DNA from 4 places in the Georhizobium sp. MAB10 genome. Region 3 is predicted to be linked to each of the others. Evidence: predicted binding sites of a transcription regulator. Region 3 holds the regulator's gene; each other region holds the start of a gene.
The links. The regulator PhoB, encoded in region 3, activates phosphate uptake and scavenging genes when phosphate is short. The targets are predictions, from matches to a motif close to TGTCATNNANCTGTCAT.
Positions count from the first base shown of each region.

Region 1 (5,082 bases), 1.6 Mb from region 3:
CTCCGCCTGCTCGCGCCGCCTCGATCTGCTCGAAAAATCCGGCGTCATCCGAGGGTATCACGCGCGACTGTCCGACAAGGCGCTCGGCTACGGCATGACGGCGATCGTTCACATCTCGCTGTCGGGCCAATTCGCGCGCACGCTCTCCGAGTTCGAGAAGGCCGTGAAGCTCTGCCCCAACGTCTTGTCCTGCTACCTGATGTCCGGCGAGTACGATTACGTGCTGCGGGTCGCCGTCAAGGATCTCCAGGATTACGAGCGGCTGCATCGGGACTGGTTGTCGGCCTTGCCCCATGTGGTGCGCATCAACTCCTCGTTTGCGCTGCGCGACGTGATCGACAGACCGAATATCGGCATCGACGCGGAACATTTCTGACCGCCGGTGTTTGAGGCAACAGGGGTTCCGGAAGCGGAGACAGAGGTTTAGTCTCGCTCTCCCCCGCATCCTTCAAACTGCCTGCAGCCGCCTCACCGAAAGCCGATCATGAAGGAAGACGTTTCCAAGCCTGCGACGTTTGCCGCGCTCGCACCGCTGAGGCATCCGACATTCCGCGCCATCTGGCTCGGCGCCATGGCATCGAATTTCGGCATGCTGATCCAGACGGTGGGCGCCGCCTGGTTGATGACGCAGCTCGCGGCTTCTGCAGACATGGTGGCGCTTGTCCAGGCATCGAACGCGCTGCCCATCGCCTTTCTCGCGCTGATCTCGGGGGCGATCGCCGACAGCTACGATCGGCGCAAGGTCATGCTGCTTGCTCAATGCTTCATGCTGGTCGTCGCGACCATGCTTGCGATTGCGGCATGGTACGACGCGCTGACGCCATGGACGCTTCTCGGCCTGACCTTCCTGATCGGTTCGGGCATGGCGCTCAACAATCCCTCCTGGCAGGCATCCGTCGGCGACATGGTCGGTCGCGACGATCTTCCGCAAGCCGTCACGCTCAACTCCATGGGCTTCAACCTGTCACGCAGCGTCGGCCCAGCCATCGGCGGCGCCATCGTCGCTGCGGCCGGTGCCGCCGCGGCCTTTGCCATCAACGCCGCGAGCTATCTCGGACTGATCTTCGTGCTCGTGCGCTGGAAACCATCGCTTCCGGCGAGCACGCTGCCGCGCGAGAGCCTCGGCAGCGCGATCATGACGGGCCTTCGCTATCTCGTCATGTCGCCGAAGATCGAGATCGTCATGCTGCGCAGCGCCATGTTCGGCATTTCGGCAAGCGCCGTGATGGCGCTGATGCCGCTGATTGCGCGCGACATTCTCGCCGGTGGCCCGCAGCTTTTCGGCCTGCTGCTAGGCTCCTTCGGGCTCGGAGCTGTGGCAGTGGCGCTATCCAATTCCGCGCTGCGGGCACGATTCGCAGGTGAAACGCTGATCCGCACCGGCTTCCTCGGCTTCGCCGTCTGCGCGTTCATCGCCTCGTTCAGCCGCTCCGCACCGCTGACCATGGCGGCGATGACGCTTGGCGGAGCCTGCTGGGTGCTGACGCTTTCGCTCTTCAACACCACCGTGCAGCTGTCGACGCCGCGCTGGGTCGTCGGGCGGCTGTTGTCACTTTATCAGATGGCGACCTTTACCGGCATGGCGCTCGGGTCCTGGATCTGGGGCATGGTCACGGAGAGCTATGGCGCGTCGAACGCGCTTCTTGCGGCTTCTGTCTTGATGGTGGTGGGCGCCGCGATCGGCCTCGTCCTGCCGCTGCCGTCACCGCCGCGCCTGAAACTCGACCCGCTGAACCGCTGGAAGGAGCCGCATCTCGCCCTCGACATCAAGCCGCAGAGCGGCCCGATCGTCATTATGGTCGAGTATCGGATCGGCAATGACGACATGCCGGAGTTCCTCAAAGCCATGGCGGAACGCCGGCGCCTCAGGTTCCGGAATGGCGCGCGCCACTGGACGCTGATGCGCGATCTGGAAGATCCTGAGCTCTGGCAGGAGACCTACCACCTGCCGACATGGACGGAATATCAGCGCTATCATCAGCGCACCACGGAGGCCGATGCCGTCATCGCGGAAGCCATTCGCGCCATGCACAAGGGACCGGGCAAGCCGGTCATCCACCGGATGATCGAGCGCTCAACGGACTGGAGCGCCAATCAGCACGTCACGCCCAAGGACATGCTCGATATTCACTGAAGCGTGTCCCAGACCGACGGGCGATCAGACCGGGCCGGTATCGCTCGGATCGGAAAACAGGCGCGGGTTTTGTTCGATGATCTGGCGACCCTTGCGCTGCGAGACTTCGACGGCTTCTTCTTCCGTCATGCAGAGATCGGCGCGGATGAACTGACGCTCGACACGCTGGCCGTCCACGGTCTTCGCGATGACGCCGGCGACGCGCCACTGGCCGCCTTCGCTCATCGGCTGGGCGATGATTTCGCAGCCCTGATGCTCGATGGGAGCGGCTGCCACGGGCTTGGGCGCGGCCTTCTCGCCGCCAAGGCCGAACAGCTTGGAAAGGAATGACATTGCCGGTCTCCCATGGTCAGGTTTTCAAGCTTTCTAGCACGCGCCTGCCGCTTGGCCAGCCATTTCAGGCCAGCTTTAATGTCGATCCGCCCAGCCGTCATCAATGCGTCACAGGCAGATGCTCGATTGCGCGGCGCTGGGGATCAGGCCACATCGACATCGAGAGGAACCGTACCCGTGATCATGCATAAAAGGCCGCTTGCCCTGACCCGACGCCATCTGCTCGCCGGCTCCGCCGCTCTCTCTACCCTCATCCTGCTGCACCCGTTCTCGGCACGGGCGCAGGCGAACCAGGCGCATCTCCGGATCATGGGCACGAGCGACCTGCATGTGCATGTCTACCCCTACGACTATTACGCCGACCGCGAGAACGACACGATGGGGCTCGCCCGTACGGCGGCGATCGTCAATTCGATCCGCGCGGAGGCGACGAACGCGATCTTGGTCGACAATGGCGATTTCCTGCAGGGCAACCCGATGGGTGACTATATCGCCTATGAGCGCGGCCTGAACGAGGGTGACGTGCATCCCGTCATCAAGGCGATGAACGCGCTCGGCTTCGATGCGTCCACGCTCGGGAACCACGAATTTAACTACGGCCTCGACTTTCTCTTCAAGGCGCTCGATGGCGCTGAATTTCCCTTCGTCTGCGCCAATGTCACGCGCGGGGCACTCGCCGGAAATCCGGTTCAGGACGAGCTTTATATCGAGCCCTACGTCATTCTGGACCGAGAGCTGACCGACGGCGCGGGGGAAACCCACCCGATTCGCATCGGCATTATCGGTTTCGTGCCACCGCAGATCATGACCTGGGACGCCGCTCACCTCACCGGCAACGCCGCGGCGCGCGACATGGTGGAGGCCGCCCGCGCCTTCGTGCCGCAAATGCGCGAGGAAGGCTGCGACATCGTCATCGCGCTCGCCCATTCGGGCATCGGCGAAGAAGCCCATAGCGACGGCATGGAGAATGCGGCCATTCCGCTTGCCGCCATCGATGGCATCGATGCGATCGTCACCGGCCATCTGCATCGCGTCTTTCCAGGCGAGGAATTCGAAGGTGTGGCCGGCGTCGACAATGCCGAAGGCACGATTGCCGGCAAGCCCGGTGTGATGCCTGGCTTCTGGGGCTCGCATCTCGGGTTGATCGACCTTTTGCTCGAGCGCGACGGCAACAGCTGGCGGGTCGTCACGCACACATCCGAGGCGCGGCCGATCTTCGAGCGGGTGGACGCAACCGTCACGCCGCTGGTCGAGAGCGACGCCGAGGTGCTCGCCTCCGTCGAAGCCGAGCACGAGGCGACCATTGTCTATGTCCGCACGCCCGTGGGGCGCACGGCGGCCCGTCTGCATTCCTATTTTGCGCTCGTCGCCGACGATCCGTCGGTGCAGATCGTCAGCCAGGCGCAAACCTGGTACATCGCCGACATCCTTTCACGCGATCCAGATTACGCCGATCTGCCGGTGCTCTCCGCAGCCGCACCGTTCAAGGCTGGCGGGCGCGGCGGGCCGGACTACTACACCGACGTGCCGGTCGGCGAGATCGCGATAAGGAACGTCGCAGACCTCTATCTCTATCCGAATACGATCCATGCGGTCGCCATCACCGGTGCCGATCTGAAGGAGTGGCTGGAGCGCTCGGCCGGGATCTTCAACCAGATCGAGCCCGGTGCGACCGATGCCGCGCTGATCAATCCGGATTTCCCCTCCTACAATTTCGACGTGATCGACGGCGTCACCTACGAGATCGACCTGTCTCAGCCATCGCGCTACGATTCCGACGGCGTGCTCGTCGATGAAAGCGCCAGCCGAATCAAGAACTTGGCCTTCGAGGGTGCGCCTGTCGATCCGGGCCAACGCTTTGCGGTCGCCACCAACAACTACCGCGCCGGCGGCGGGGGCAGCTTTCCGGGCATCACCTCCGACAAGATCATCTTCGTCGGACCGGACACCAACCGCGACATCATCGTCCGCTACATCATCGAACAGGGCGAGATCGATCCTGCTGCCGACGGCAACTGGCGCTTCAGCCCACTGCCCGACACGACCGTCGTCTTCGACACGGGCCCAGCAGCCGCTGACGTGATCGCCGATGTGGAAGGCGTGGCAATCGAGGAAGCCGGGGCCGGCGAGAACGGCTTCGCCCGCTACCGGATCACATTGTAGCCTAGAGACTTGCTCTCCCCTCTGCAGGGGAGAGCAAACCTGATCAAGCCGCCTTCACGATCTCCGCGAGCTTGTTCATGATCACGGCAGCGCCGCCGAGGCGCTTTTCCGGGGTCGGCAGTTCGCGGATGAAGACGACGCTGTGGTCTGGGCGAATCTTCGCCTGGTTGCCGAGCCGCGCGATGTGCTGGACGAGGCCAGCGGGGTTCGGGAACTGCTTGTCCCGGAACTGCACGACGACGCCCTTCGGTCCCGCATCCAGCTTTTCGACATTCGCCGTGCGGCAGAGCGCCTTGATGTACACGATCTTCAGGAGGTGCTGCACTTCCGTCGGCATCGGCCCGAAGCGGTCGATGAGTTCGGCACCAAAATCGTCGATCTCGGAAAGATCGGTGATTTCGCCCAGGCGCCGGTAGAGGCCGAGACGCAGATGCAGGTCCGGCACATAGTCT
Region 1 is NZ_CP118314.1:2,745,665-2,750,746, forward strand. It holds gene PU133_RS13020 (Lrp/AsnC family transcriptional regulator) at 1-376, shown strand, start outside; gene PU133_RS13025 (MFS transporter) at 485-2,134, shown strand; gene PU133_RS13030 (HlyU family transcriptional regulator) at 2,159-2,467, opposite strand; gene PU133_RS13035 (bifunctional 2',3'-cyclic-nucleotide 2'-phosphodiesterase/3'-nucleotidase) at 2,651-4,630, shown strand; gene mfd (transcription-repair coupling factor) at 4,674-5,082, opposite strand, start outside.
Region 1: PU133_RS13035 (bifunctional 2',3'-cyclic-nucleotide 2'-phosphodiesterase/3'-nucleotidase) is a predicted target of PhoB. The motif match lies at 2,563-2,579, and genes of this name have one in related genera.

Region 2 (5,082 bases), 220 kb from region 3:
TCGACGAACGCCCAGATTGTGCGCTCGTTCATCACCTGCCAGGACAGGACGAAGACGACCGCAAGCGAAAACCAGCCGCCCCAGATCATCCACTCGCCCCGACGGGTGTGCTTCGACCAGGTCTTGTGGGCGGCATCTGGTCCAATCGACATTACTGCACCCTCTTGCGGATGTGGCTTGAGCCGTATTCGGCCAACATGACGAAGATAATGATCAGGATCAGGATCGCGCCTGCCGTATCGTAATCGTATCGTTCCATCGAGGTGTTGAGCGTGGCACCGATGCCGCCTGCACCGACGATGCCGATCACCGAACTTTCGCGGAAATTGATATCGACGCGATAGAGCGAAAGCCCGATCAGTCGCGGCATGACCTGCGGCTGGATCGCGTAGTTAACGATCTGCCACCAGCCGGCCCCGGTGGCGCGGATGGCTTCCGCTTGCGCCTCATCGACCTCCTCGATGTCGTCGGCAAGCAGTTTGGAGATGAAGCCGATCGTCGCGAAGGAGAGCGTCAGAAAGCCGGCGAATGGCCCGAACCCGAACATGGCCACGAACAGGATCGCGATGATGATTTCCTGAAACGCGCGAGAAATGGCGATGATGCTGCGGCAGACGGTATGAACGGGCCAGGGCGCGATGTTGCGCGCCGCGCCGATCCCGATCGGGATGGAAATGAGGATGCCGACAACGCTTGCACACACCGTCATGGTGATGCTTTCCACCATGCCCTGGCGAATGTCGCGCCAGCGGCTCGTGAAGTCCGGTGTCAGAAAGCCTTCGATGAAGCGGCGGCCGCGGTCGAGGCCTTGGACGATGCGCGTCCAGTCAAGGTCGATCGACCAGAGCGCCAGCACGAGATAGGCGAAAAAGCCGCCATAGATGGCAATGCGCCAGAACCGGCTCTTGATGAAGACCGGGGGTCGGCGCCAGCGGTGGGAAGCGGCGGGTGCAACTGCGCTGACCACTAGACCAGCTCCGCCAGACGCTCGGCTTCAAACGCCTTCGTCTCGCTTTCGTCAGCCGCATCTTCCTCGCGCGTCTTGCGCATCGCATGCCAGTCTTCTTCGCCGTAAATCTCGGTCAGCGCCGTGTCCATAAGATCCGTCGGCGGACCATCGAACACCACCGCGCCGGCGCGCAGGCCGATGATGCGATCGACGAACATCTGGGCCAGCACCACATCGTGAATGTTGATGATCGCCGGAAGGTCGCGCTCGCGGCAGACTTCGCAGATGAGACGCATGATCTGGCGCGATGTCTTCGGATCGAGCGACGCGGTCGGCTCGTCGACCAGCAGCAGTTCCGGGTCCTGCTCGAGCGCACGCGCGATGCCGACGCGCTGGCGCTGGCCGCCGGACAGCGCATCCGCGCGCTTGTCCACGTGATCCTGCAGCCCCACGCGATCTAGAAGCTGGAAGGCCTTGTCGACGTCTGCTTGCGGGAAGCGCCGGAAGAAGGAGCGCCAGAACGGCACATAACCGAGCCTGCCCGATAGCACGTTCTCCATGACGGTCAGACGCTCGACCAGCGCATATTCCTGGAAGATCATGCCGATGCGCCTGCGCGCCTGGCGCAAATTGCCGCCGGACAGCTTCGTGAGATCGAGCCCGTTCAGACGAATGGCGCCACCTGTCGGTTCCACCAGTCGGTTGATACAGCGGATGAGTGACGACTTACCCGCGCCCGAAGGCCCGATGAGACCGACGACCTGTCCCTTGGCAACCGTGAAAGAAACGCCGCGCAACGCCATGTCGCCCGTTTTGTAGCGCTTCTCGAGACTGTCCACCTCAAGCATGCCCGACCTCTCGCCTCTGCTTCAAATGCGAAGCGGGGACGCAGATACGAAGCTGCGTCCCCGCTTTGTGTTAGCCAGAGCTTACTGGCAGGAATACGAGACGCCGGTCGCCTCGTCGATCTGGCGAATGACTTCCCAGTCTTCCTGGAAGCTGATTTCGATGAACTGCTCTTCGCCCGACGCGTTGAACTCTTCGGCAAGCGCGGAGCCTTCCCACTCGAACGAGAAGAACGCATCGCGGATCTGCTGCTGAAGCTCGGGCGTCAGATTGTAGACCGTGCCGTAGCCCGTCGTCGGGAAGGTTGCCGACTGGTAGATCGAGCGGATCTGATCGGGGGACACGACTTCGCGGTCGATCATGCGGGTCATGACCGAGTTTGCGATGGCGGCAGCCGGGTAGTCGCCGTTGGCAACGCCCAGGATCGACGTGTCGTGCGAACCCGAGAAGACCGGCGTGAAGTCTTCGTTCGCAACCATGTCGAATTCGCTCGAAAGAATGGCGGACGGCGCCTTGAAGCCGGAATTCGACGTCTCCTGCGTAAAGGCGATCTCGCTGCCGCGCAGATCCTCGATCTCCTGCGCTTCGCTGTCGGCCGGTACGATGATTTCCATCTCGTAGCCGAACGAGCCGTCATTGGAAGCCATCATGGCGAAGGGACGGAAGCCGGCGCAGGCAACGGCAATCGGATTGCCACCGGTGTTGAAGCCGGCAATGTGCAGGCGGCCCGCACGCATCGCTTCAAGCTGCGCGGCGTTCGACTGAACCGGGAAGAACTCGACGTTCTTGCCCGTGGCTTCCGCAAGATGGTCCATAAAGCCCTGCCACACATCGGCGTAGACGGCCGGATCCTCAACGGGCGTGTAGGTGAAGATCAGCGTGTCCGGGTCGACCAGATCGGCAGCGTCGGTCGGGATGTCGGCGATCAGATCGCCATCGGCATCGGTGAAACGAGAGTCGAGCGCGAACTGGGCTTGAGCGGGAAGGATGAAGGCAGCCGAAAGGGCGAGTGCTGCGGCGAACAGTTTCATGGGCTTTTCCTCTTCGTGGCGGGTCGTCGAATGGCGGTGCTGCAGGCTTATTGACCGTGCCCATTACAGGTCCGTGACATATCGATGATGATTCCGTGACAGACTTGTCGGTGCCCCCGGTAAGCCCCGAAGCTCCCGTTCCCGATTGCGCGCCGCCGCGCGCGTAGATACGTAGAAGACATGTGCAATTGGCAGAACACGCACCGATGACGACACCCACCATGCGACTGGATGACGCCGCCCGCGCCGGCTGGCTTTATTACGTCGCCGGCAACACGCAGGACGACATCGCGCGCAAGCTGGGTGTTTCGCGGCAATCGGCGCAGCGTCTGGTTTCGCTTGCCGTGAAAGAAGGTCTCGTCAAGGTTCGGATCGACCATCCGATCGCGAGTTGTCTCGAACTTGCACAGCGGCTGAAGCAGCGCTTCGACCTGAAGCTGGTCGAAGTCGTGCCGAGCGATCCGGGTTCCCAATCCACCACGGTCGGCGTTGCCGAAGCCGCAGCCGCTGAATTGGAGCGACGCCTGTCCGCGCCGGAACCCGTGACGATCGCCATCGGAACGGGCCGCACGCTGAAGGCCGCGATCGAAAAACTGCCGAGCATGGATTGCCCGCAGCACAAGGTCGTGTCGCTGACGGGCAACATTGCGCCGGACGGCTCGGCAGCATTCTACAACGTCGTCTTCACCATGGCCGACAAGGTGAAGTGCCGGTCGTTTCCCATGCCGCTCCCTGTCATCGCTTCTTCGATGCATGAGCGTGAATTGCTGCACCAGCAGCCGATGATCCAGGCGACCCTCAAGCTGTCGGCAACGGCGGACATCACCTTCGTCGGCATCGGCGATCTCGGACCGGGTGCACCGCTCGTCATCGATGGTTTCATCAGCCCGGCCGAGCTCGAAGAATTGACCGCCGCAGGCGCCGTGGCCGAGATCGTCGGTTGGGCGATCGACCGCGAAGGGCACCAGATCGATGGCATCATCAACGACCGGGTCGCGAGTTCGCCCATCCCGTCGCGCGACACCTGCATCGTCGTCGGCATCGCCAAGGGACCGCTCAAGCTGCCCGGCATCGCCGCCGCCTTGAAAGGTCGGCTGATCAACGGCCTGATTACCGACGAAGACACGGCCACCGCCCTCCTCGCCTAAGCCAGCCGCCGCAATCGTCTCCTGCAGATGCTGCGCTGCAGCGACTAATCTGCGTTGACATCGCTCGCCAACATGTGAGTAATTGCTCACAGCATAGGCAATTGCTCAAGAAGCTCTTGCCGGCGACACTCATTTGGGAGGAACTCATGAGACACAGGTTTTCGCTTCTTGCCGCCTGCGCAGCCATGCTTGCCGGCACCAGCGTTGGCGCGTCCGCGCAGGAAACACTGACAATTGCGACCGTGAACAACGGCGACATGATCCGCATGCAGGGTCTGACCGACGCCTTCACCGAACAGCACCCGGACATCCAGCTGAATTGGGTGACGCTGGAAGAAAACGTGCTGCGCCAGCGCGTCACGACCGATATCGCCACCAATGGCGGCCAGTTCGACATCATGACGATCGGCACCTACGAAGTGCCGATTTGGGCCGAAAACGACTGGCTGCTTCCGCTCGATAATCTCGGCGACGATTACGACGTCGACGATCTGATCCCCGCAATCCGCGAAGCGCTCTCCAAGGATGGTACCCTCTACGCAGCACCGTTCTACGCCGAAAGCGCCATGACGCTCTATCGCACCGACCTGTTCGAGGCAGCCGGCATCGAGATGCCCGAGGCTCCGACATGGGATTTCATCGCTGACGCCGCACGCCAGATTTCCGAAGCAAATGACGACGTCTACGGCATCTGCCTGCGTGGCAAGCCGGGCTGGGGCGAGAACATGGCCTTCCTGGGTTCCATGGCCCGCTCTTACGGCGCCAATTATTTCGATGCCAGCTGGCAGCCGCAGTTCGACAGCGAAGGCTGGACGACGGCCGTCACCCAGTATGTCGACATGATGACGAATTACGGGCCTCCCGGCGCAGCCTCCAACGGCTTCAACGAAAACCTGACGCTCTTCAACCAGGGCCGTTGCGCCATGTGGATGGATGCGACCGTTGCGGCCTCCTTCGTGACCAACCCTGACGAAAGCCAGGTCGCCGAGAATGTCGGCTTCGCGCCGTTCCCCTGCGGCGTCGAAAACTGCCCGAACCAGGGCGCCAACTGGCTCTGGGCTTGGTCGCTCGCGATCCCTGCCGGCTCGCAGAAGGCCGAGGCTGCCGA
Region 2 is NZ_CP118314.1:905,264-910,345, reverse strand. It holds gene phnE (phosphonate ABC transporter, permease protein PhnE) at 1-152, opposite strand, end outside; gene phnE (phosphonate ABC transporter, permease protein PhnE) at 152-967, opposite strand; gene phnC (phosphonate ABC transporter ATP-binding protein) at 967-1,797, opposite strand; gene phnD (phosphate/phosphite/phosphonate ABC transporter substrate-binding protein) at 1,879-2,826, opposite strand; gene PU133_RS04160 (sugar-binding transcriptional regulator) at 3,033-3,974, shown strand; gene PU133_RS04155 (sugar ABC transporter substrate-binding protein) at 4,121-5,082, shown strand, end outside.
Region 2: phnD (phosphate/phosphite/phosphonate ABC transporter substrate-binding protein) is a predicted target of PhoB. The motif match lies at 2,889-2,905, and genes of this name have one in related genera.

Region 3 (5,082 bases):
CGCGCGTGACATTGCTGCCATCATCGACAGCTCTCAGCGCTTCGTCATCCGTGATGCGTTCACGAACGACCCGTCGCTGCTCGGTCAGACCCGCGAATTCTCTCTTCTGGCCTCGGCTGACGCCGATAACTGGCTGAAGGGCACGATCGACCGCAGCCTGCCGGATGCCCGCCAGCAGCTTTCGGCGGATGCGCGGGCGCTTGCTGACGACCTTCTGGAGCGCGGCGAGATCCGCTTCGCCTTCGCGTCGCACCTCTTCACCAATGTCGACTCCCGCTCGGCACCGGCCAGCGCGGGTCTCGCGGGCGCCTTCATGGGCTCGCTCTATATGATGCTGATCGTCATCGTGCTCGCCGTGCCGATCGGTGTCGCAAGCGCCGTATATCTCGAAGAATTCGCGCCGAAGAACCGGCTGACCGATGTGATCGAGATCACGATCAACAATCTGGCGGCGGTGCCTTCCATCGTGTTCGGTCTGCTGGGCGCGGCGGTCTTCATCAACTATTTCCGTCTGCCGCTTTCCGCGCCGCTCGTCGGTGGCCTCGTTCTGACGCTGATGACGCTGCCGACGATCATTATTGCCACGCGCTCATCGCTGCGCGCAGTGCCGCCTTCTCTTCGCCAGGCGGCCCTTGGTCTCGGCGCATCGCGCACGCAGATGGTCTTCCATCATGTGCTGCCGATCACCTATCCGGGCATTCTGACTGCCGCCATCATCGGCGTCGCTCAGGCGCTCGGGGAAACTGCTCCTCTGCTGCTGATCGGCATGAACGCCTTCGTCGCCAACATTCCGAGCAGTCCCATGGACCAGGCGTCTGCCTTGCCGGTGCAGATCTATCTCTGGCAGGGCAACGAAAACCGTAATTTCTTCGAAGCGCGTACTTCTGCCGCCATCATCGTGCTACTCGGCCTGATGCTGAGCCTCAATGCGATCGCAATCTTCCTTCGGTCGCGACTGGAGAAACGCAAGTGACGTCAGATAGCACCATCACCAAGGATCCCGTCATGGCCTCTGGAATGAACTTTCCACATGCGGAACTCGCCCCGAACGCAGAGCACGCCAGGGACCACGGCGCAGCCGAGCTTGCCCAACGCAGCGTTCGCGTGCGTGCCAGCGACGTGTCGGTCTTCTATGGCGCCAAGCAGGCGTTGTTCGACGTGTCGGTCGACATTCCTGACCGCGCCGTTACGGCCTTCATCGGCCCATCGGGCTGCGGCAAGTCCACGTTCCTGCGCTGCATCAACCGCATGAACGACACGATCGAAGGCGCGCGTGTCGGCGGCAAGATCGAACTCGACGGCGAGGACATCTACGATCCCTCGCTGGACGTCGTCGAACTGCGTGCCCGCGTCGGCATGGTGTTTCAGAAGCCCAATCCTTTTCCGAAATCGATTTTCGAAAACGTCGCCTACGGTCCGCGAATCCACGGTCTCATCCGCACTAAGGCTGATGCGGAAGAAGTCGTCGTGTCGAGCTTGCGCAAGGCAGGGCTCTTCAACGAGGTCAAGGATCGTCTTCACGAGCCGGGCACCGGCCTCTCGGGCGGCCAGCAGCAGCGCCTCTGCATCGCGCGCGCCATCGCGGTCGGTCCGGAAGTCATTTTGATGGACGAGCCGTGTTCGGCGCTCGACCCGATCGCAACGGCCATCATCGAGGAGCTGATCGACGAACTGCGCGAGAACTACACGATCATCATCGTGACGCACTCGATGCAGCAGGCGGCGCGCGTTTCGCAGAAGACGGCGTTCTTCCATCTCGGCAATCTCGTGGAGGAAGGTCCGACCGACAAGATCTTCACGAACCCGGAAGACAAGCGCACCCAGGATTACATCACAGGCCGGTTCGGCTGACCAACCGGCTGTGGCCACGGAGAGAACAATGAGCGATCCGCATATCGTCTCGTCCTTCGACGAAGAGCTGAAATATCTGATGCGCCGGGTCTCGGAGATGGGCGGAATCGCGGAACGCATGGTGGGCGACGCCGTCGCCGCGCTGGTGGCTTCCGATGCGGGGAGCGCCCAGAGGATCATCGCCGAGGACATCATTCTCGACGACGCCGAGCGCGACATCAACGAGCGTGCGATCGTCGTCATCGCCAAGCGCCAGCCCATGGCACACGATCTGCGCGAAGTGATGGGCGCGATCCGTATCGCCGCCGACCTCGAGCGCGTCGGCGACATGGGCAAGAACATCGCCAAGCGCGTCGTCGCCGTACAGGGATCGGCCCAGCCGAAGCAGCTGGTGCGGGGGCTCGAGCACCTCTCCGAACTCGCTTTGACGCAGCTGAAGGAAGTGCTCGATGCCTATTCGACGCGCTCGGCCGTTGCGGCGAACCAGGTGCGCCAGCGCGACGACGAAATCGACGCGATGTACACGTCGCTGTTTCGTGAGTTGCTGACCTACATGATGGAAGATCCGCGCAACATCTCGGCCTGCACGCATCTCCTGTTCTGCGCCAAGAACATCGAGCGCATCGGCGATCATGCGACCAACATCGCCGAGACGATCTACTACATGGCGACAGGCGACCGGCTGCTCGGCGAACGCCCGCGCGGCGACAAGACTGCGACAGTGATGGCCAGCGGCCACTGACGGAGACGATGGGAAGATGCTGCCAAAGATAACGGTCGTCGAGGACGAAGAAGCGCTGAGCGTGCTCCTGCGTTACAATCTGGAAGCCGAAGGCTACAAGGTCGACACTGTTCTCCGCGGCGACGAGGCCGAGATCCAGCTGAAGGAGCGCGTTCCGGACCTGCTCATCCTAGACTGGATGCTTCCCGGCGTCTCTGGCATCGAGCTCTGCCGCCGCCTGCGCGCGCGGCCTGAAACCGAACGCTTGCCGATCATCATGCTGACGGCGCGTGCTGAAGAGAGCGAGCGCATTCGCGGTCTCGCGACCGGTGCCGACGACTATGTGGTGAAGCCGTTTTCGACGCCTGAACTGATGGCGCGTGTTCGCGCCATGCTGCGCCGTGCCAAGCCCGAGGTCATCTCTTCGGTGCTGCAGAGCGGCGACATCACGCTCGATCGCGAAACCCACCGCGTCCACCGCAAGGGCCGCGAAATCCGGCTTGGACCGACAGAATTCAAGCTATTGGAATTTCTGATGTCGTCGCCCGGCCGTGTCTATTCACGCGCGCAACTGCTCGATGGCGTGTGGGGCCATGACATCTATGTCGACGAGCGCACGGTGGACGTGCATGTCGGCCGGCTGCGCAAGGCGATCAATCTCGCCAATATGCGTGATGTCATCCGCACGGTGCGGGGCGCCGGCTACGCGCTGGAAGGCTGAGCGCCTTCTTCATTCTCAACTTAAATTTGACGACGACGGCGCGCGATCAGCGCGCCCGGCGCCTTTCGCCCGAGACCTGGAAGGCGAGACGCGCGTGGTATTTGCAGTAGGGCGTGTTCTCGCCTGAATCGTGGCCGCAGAAGTGGAAGTCTTCGTGCATCGGGTCGCCAACCGGCCACTTGCATGTGCGCTCGGTCAGGTCGACCAGCGCCAAGCGCTTGGCGATCGGCACGACGACGTCGCTGACGGGACGTGTCTGCGGCGCTGCTTCCATGGCGACATCTTCACGCACCGCAGCAGCTGCGCCACCACGGGAAATCGCGCGCGGTGCTGCAGGGCGGGCGTTGAAGTTGGAGGCCGGGCGCGGAGCCGGTGCCGGCCGTTTTGCGCGCGGCGCAGGAGTGCCGCCGGACTTTGCACGTCCCGGCAGGTTCAGGCGATGTACTTTGCCGATGACAGCATTTCGTGTCACGCCACCCAATTGTGCGGCAATCTGGCTCGCGCTGAGGCCGTCGGCCCACAATTTGGTAAGTTTTTCGACGCGCTCGTCGGTCCAATTCATGGCCGCAACTCCAGTTTCGATATAGGGCGCAGCAGAATCCCTCGGCGCTGGCCCGAAGTATCAACGGAACCGCGTCGCCTTAATACTGTGTGATGACTAGGTCCGCCGCATGCAGTCTAGTGCTGTTATTTCAACTTAATGGTCGGCAGACTCCGTGACAAGAGTCCCGGGAATCGGCCGATTCGCTTTTTTGAGTTTTCCCCAACTTGGGGCTTTTTAGGCGAATTGCGTGGTAGCCGGCACAAGGGGCGTTTTCTTGACAGCGCCGGGCGAAATGAAGATAGTGCGTCGGGCCGCCGCAGGGCGGCTTTTCAATTTTCAGGCCGCAGTCCTTGAAGTTTGCGACGCGAACCGTCCGAGCCTTTTGCGGTGTGGCCTTGAATGGGAGTTTGCGCCAGATGGCACCGGCGTCGCCGCTTTTCGAGACTTACAACCGCGCTCCGCTCCGCTTCGAGCGTGGCGATGGTGTCTGGCTGACGAGCGAGGATGGCAAGCGATATCTGGATTTCGCCGCTGGCATCGCCGTGAACTCGCTCGGGCATTCCCATCCGCATCTCGTCGCCGCGCTCAAGGAGCAGGCCGACAAATTGTGGCACCTGTCCAATCTCTATGAGATTCCCGGGCAGGAGCGGCTTGCGCGCCGCCTGACGGAGGCGACCTTCGCGGATCGCGCCTTCTTCACCAATTCCGGTGCCGAAGCGCTGGAGTGTGCGATCAAGACCGCACGCCGTTATCATCATGCGCGCGGGCAGGGCGAGCGGTTCCGCATCGTCACCTTCGAAGGGGCATTCCACGGGCGGACGCTCGCGACGATCGCTGCCGGTGGCCAGCCCAAATATCTCGAAGGCTTCGGGCCCAAGGTCGAGGGTTTCGACCAGGTACCGTTCGACGATTGGGCCGCACTCGAAGCCGCTGTCACCGAGGATACGGCCGCGATTCTGATCGAGCCCGTGCAGGGCGAGGGCGGTGTTCGGCCGGTTCCCGACGAACGGCTGCGCCAGCTGAGGGCTCTGTGCGATGAGACCGGTACGCTGCTGATCTTCGACGAGGTGCAGTCGGGCGTCGGTCGCACGGGCAAGCTCTTCGCGCATGAATGGTCGGGCATTTCGCCGGACATCATGGCGGTCGCCAAAGGCATCGGTGGAGGGTTCCCGCTCGGCGTCTGTCTCGCAACGTCCGAAGCGGCCGCGGGAATGGTGCCCGGCACGCACGGCACGACCTATGGCG
Region 3 is NZ_CP118314.1:1,124,302-1,129,383, forward strand. It holds gene pstA (phosphate ABC transporter permease PstA) at 1-973, shown strand, start outside; gene pstB (phosphate ABC transporter ATP-binding protein PstB) at 970-1,851, shown strand; gene phoU (phosphate signaling complex protein PhoU) at 1,880-2,593, shown strand; gene phoB (phosphate regulon transcriptional regulator PhoB) at 2,610-3,293, shown strand; gene PU133_RS05150 (GcrA family cell cycle regulator) at 3,340-3,855, opposite strand; gene PU133_RS05155 (aspartate aminotransferase family protein) at 4,254-5,082, shown strand, end outside.

Region 4 (5,082 bases), 610 kb from region 3:
GCATGGTGAACCGGTTGGTCGAGCCAAGTGAAGGCCGCATCCTGATCAACGGTCACGACACGCGCGACATGCCGGCCTACCAGCTGCGGCGGAAGATCGGCTATGCGATCCAGGGTCATGGCCTTTTCCCGCACCAGACGGTGGCGGAGAATATCGCGACCGTCCCGCATCTTGCGGGGTGGGACCGTGCCCGCATCGACGCGCGGGTCGATGAGCTCTTGTCTCTGTTTCAGTTGGAACCGCAGCACTATCGCGACCGACATCCCGTGCAGTTGTCCGGTGGCGAACAGCAGCGCGTCGGTGTGGCCCGTGCACTGGCTGCCGAGCCCGACGTCCTGCTGATGGACGAACCGTTCGGCGCCCTTGATCCGATCATTCGTGCAAAGGCGCAGGACGATCTGCTGGAAATTCAGCGCAAGACAGGCGTTACGGTGCTGCTCGTCACGCACGACATGGACGAAGCCATGCGGCTCGGCGACCGGATCGCGGTAATGGCCGAGGGCAAGGTCGTGCAATATGCCGACCCGGCGACGCTGCTGGTGAAGCCGGCGACCGACTTCGTCGACAATCTGGTCGGCACGGCGGATCGACCGTTCCGGCTTCTATCGCTGCGCAAGGTCGACGACGTGATGGAACCGGGCGGAGCCGAAGGCGAGCCCGTCCAGCCGTCAACGTCGCTTCGCGAGGCTTATGCCAACATGCTGTGGCAGGGCAGGGAGGCGCTGCCTGTCGTCGATGCATCGGGCGCCGCCATCGGTCAGGTGCGCCTTGCCACCATCTCCCGTCTGGCAGCGCGCCCGGCATGAGGCTTACGGTTGCCATGGCGGCACGGCTCGTTGCGCTGGTTCTGTTGCTCGCCTTCCTGTTTGTGCCGTCGGTTTTCGAGCCGCTCTTGCGCCCGGTGGCAGGTCCGCGCGCGCCGGCCATCTACAATCAGGGCAGCCTGCTTTCGCTGACGCTCAGCCATATCGGCATCACGATCGCCGCGACGCTGGCCGCTACAGTGCTTTCCGTCGCGCTCGCCGTGATCGTCACCCGAGACTTCGGCCGCGAATTCTTGCCGCTCTCGCGATCGATTGCCAATATCGGCCAGACATTTCCGCCCGTCGCCGTGCTGGCACTCGCAGTGCCGATCGTTGGTTTCGGGACCAGGCCGACGCTTATCGCGCTGTTCCTCTACGCGCTTCTGCCGGTCTTCGAGAACGCGCTGACGGGTCTGACGACGTTGCCTTCAAGCGTGCGTGAGGCAGCACGCGGCATGGGCATGACCGGCTGGCAGCGGCTGACGCGCGTTGAACTTCCGCTGGCCTTTCCGGTCATTCTTGCAGGCGTGCGGCTCGCCTTCGTGATTTCGCTCGGAACGGCGACGATCGGCTCCACGGTTGCAGCACCAACCTTGGGCGAGGTGATTATCGCTGGACTTCTGTCCAGCAACACCGCGTTCGTGCTGCAGGGCGGCGTGATCGTCGCTATCATCGCCGTTCTGTCCTATGACGCGCTCAATGCCTTGGAACGAAAGGCCGCTCGCAGGCTTGGACGTCCAGCGACTGCCACCTGAACCCGAAAGTTTTTCGATGCCGATCGACCCGACCTACCGCGCCGCACCGCGCCACCCGGCGCTTGGCCGTGACTTCTTCGACCCGGTCGAAGCCGCCGACTTTCCATCGACGACGCTGCGATACCGAAACCGAGACGCCGCTGCCGAGGTCGGATTGTCCGGTTTGAGCGATGCGGAATGGGTGAATCATTTCGGGCGTTTCGAGCCGCTTCCGGACAATCTGCCGGAGCCGCTCGCGCTGCGCTATCACGGCCACCAGTTCCGCCAGTACAATCCAGACCTCGGCGATGGCCGCGGGTTTCTTTTCGCCCAGCTTCTGGACCGGGACGACCGGCTGCTGGATCTCGGCACGAAGGGATCCGGTCAGACGCCATGGTCGCGCCAGGGCGATGGCCGCCTGACGCTGAAAGGCGGCGTGCGCGAGGTTCTGGCGACCACGATGCTGGAAGCGCTTGGTGTCAACACGTCGCGTTCCTTCAGCCTCGTCGAGACCGGCGAAGAACTGATGCGGGGCGACGAGCCTTCACCGACACGCTCATCGGTTCTGGTGCGGCTCAGCCATTCCCACATCCGCATCGGGACATTCCAGCGCTTTGCCTATCTGGAACAGCCCGACCGCATCGAGGCGCTGCTGCACCATGCGGTCGCCAACTACATGCCCGATTGTGCCCACGCCGAGACGAAAGACACGGCTCTCGCGTTCCTGGACCGGGTCTGCCGGAACGTGGCGCGCACCGGGGCGCAGTGGATGGCCGCAGGCTTCGTGCATGGCGTTCTCAACACCGACAACATCAACATCACCGGTGAGAGCTTCGATTACGGCCCTTGGCGCTTCCTGCCGGTTCTCGACCCATCCTTCACCGCCGCCTATTTCGACCAGACGGGTCTTTATGCTTTCGGGCGGCAGCCCGAAACGCTCTTCTGGAACCTCGCGCGGCTGGCGGAATGCCTGCTGCCGCTCGCGCCACTGGAAGATGTCGAGCCGATCGTGCGCGCGTTTCCTGATCACTACCGCTTAGCCTTCGACCGGAAGATCGTCGCGCGCCTCGGTCTCGAACCGCTCGATGCCGCTACCGACCGAGAACTCGCGGAAAGCTTCTGGAAGTTTCTCGCCGCAAGCGCGATGCCGTTCGAGCAGGCCTTCTTCGACTGGTTCGGCGGCGTGCCGGATCGTGCTGGCCGAAGCCCGGTCGCGGCCGAATATGCGGGCGAGACCTTCGCTCAGACCCGCGCGCTCATCGACCGTTACCAGACCCGCGCCGATATCGATCTCGCGCATCCGTCGCTCGCCGCGCTCTCGCCGGTGACCGTGCTGATCGACGATGTCGAGCGTATCTGGTCCGGTATCGATACCGACGACGACTGGAGCGAGTTCCACGAAGCGCTGGATCAGATAGCCGATCTCCGCAATGCCTACAGGCTGAAGGAACTCGCCCGCTAGGAAGCTTGGGACATCATTGGGGAGGATGTCGTTTTCCGTTCTTCCTTTCGTCAATCTGTCATGGTTATCGGTCATAGCCTCGGCCTCTCGTCAACGAAGACCACTTTCGGAGACTGATTCACCATGCGTTATGCGCTCTATTTCACGCCGCCGATGAGCGACGCGCTGCAGCGCACCGCATCGCGCTGGCTCGGCCGGAACGCGTTTTCGGGCGCCGCGCTCGACCATCCGGACGATGCGGGCCTCGGCATCGATGAGATCGCTGCGATTACCGAAGCGCCGCGCCGATACGGTTTCCATGCCACCATCAAGGCACCCTTTGCTCTGGCGGATGGGCTGACGAAGGCTGATCTGTTGTCGGAGATCATGCATTTTTGCGGCGAACTCGAGCCATTCGAACTGCCGCCGCTCCGCATCGAGCGGCTCGGCCCGTTCTTCGCCTTGACGCCGAGTGCGCCGTCGCCCGCGCTCCAGGGCTTCGCCGATGCCGTCGTTCGTCGCTTCAACCGGTACCATGCGCCGGTGAGCGAGGCCGATCGGGCGAGGCGCAATGTCGATCGGCTGTCGGAACGGCAGGTGGCGTATCTGGACAGCTTCGGCTACCCTTACGTCTTCGAGGAATTCCGCTTCCACATGACGCTGACCGGGCCTGTCGATGCCGGCGATGCAGACCGGGTCGAGGCGGCGCTGCATCAGGTGTTTGCACCCTTCCTGGACAAGCCTGTATCCGTCAGCAATCTGGCACTCTTCGTGGAGCCGGAAAAAGGCGCAGCGTTCTCGGTGGATTCGCTGCATCCACTCGGATCCTTCAAGGCTGCGAGACGGACAGCCGCACAATGACACTTCACGACAAGAACTTGCAGACACGGATGAGCACGGTGACCGAGACGATCTTAAAGAATGCGATGCTGGTTCTGGCCAATCGGGTGGTTGAGGGCCATCTCGTCATTCGTGACGGGATGATCGCGGAGATTGGCGAGGGAACGACATCGGCTCCCGGAGACGATCTCGACGGCGACTATCTGATGCCGGGCCTCGTCGAGCTTCACACCGACCACCTCGAAGGCCACTACGGCCCGCGACCAGGCGTGCGCTGGAATGCGATCGCGGCTGTGCAGGCGCATGACGCGCAGATCGCCGCGTCGGGCATCACCACGGTGTTCGATTGCCTGCGCATGGGGTCCGACGAGGACGGTGGCTTCAAGCCGGGCGAAATGCGCGAACTGGCCGATGCGATCGAGCAGGCGCAGCGCGAGGATCGGCTGCGCTCGGACCACTTCCTGCATCTCAGATGCGAGGTTTCGGCGGCCGATGTGCTGGATGCCTTCGACAAGTTCCGCAGCGACGACCGCGTGCGGCTCGCTTCGCTGATGGACCACGCGCCCGGCCAGCGGCAGTTCCAGACGATGGATCAGTACACGCTTTACTACAAGACGAAGCGCGGACTGACGGACGAACAGTTTGAGGTGTTCGTCGCCAAGCGGCAGGAGCAGTCGGCCCGTTATTCCGCACCGCATCGCCGCGCGATCGCCGAGCATTGCCGGGGTGCCGGCGTGACGCTCGCGAGCCACGACGATGCGACGCTCGACCATGTCGACGAGGCGATTGCCGATGGCGTGGGCCTTGCAGAATTCCCGACGTCGAAGGAAGCCGCACGCGCGTCGCACGAAGCCGGCATGAGCGTGCTGATGGGGGCGCCGAACGTGGTGCGCGGCGGATCGCATTCCGGCAACATCGCCGCCAAGGACCTTGCCGAAGCCGGTATCCTCGACGTTCTGTCCTCCGATTACGTGCCGTCGAGCCTCTTGCAGGCGGTGTTCAAGCTGGCTGACGATGTCGACGCGATTTCGCTGCCGCAGGCTGTGGCGCTCGTCACATCCACGCCGGCACGCACCGTTGGGATGGACGACCGCGGCATCGTCGCCGTCGGAAAGCGCGCCGATCTGCTCCGTGTTCGCAATCTCGATCAATTGCCGATCGTCCGGACCGTATGGCGTCAAGGACGCCGCGTCATCTGATGGCGGAACGGTCGCCGAGAGATCCTGCGGGAACCTTGATCGTCGTGCTCGGTCCAAGCGGGTCG
Region 4 is NZ_CP118314.1:1,729,668-1,734,749, forward strand. It holds gene PU133_RS07975 (ABC transporter ATP-binding protein) at 1-806, shown strand, start outside; gene PU133_RS07980 (ABC transporter permease) at 803-1,558, shown strand; gene PU133_RS07985 (protein adenylyltransferase SelO) at 1,575-2,999, shown strand; gene PU133_RS07990 (DUF1045 domain-containing protein) at 3,123-3,839, shown strand; gene PU133_RS07995 (alpha-D-ribose 1-methylphosphonate 5-triphosphate diphosphatase) at 3,836-5,017, shown strand; gene phnN (phosphonate metabolism protein/1,5-bisphosphokinase (PRPP-forming) PhnN) at 5,017-5,082, shown strand, end outside.
Region 4: PU133_RS07990 (DUF1045 domain-containing protein) is a predicted target of PhoB. The motif match lies at 3,045-3,061, and genes of this name have one in related genera.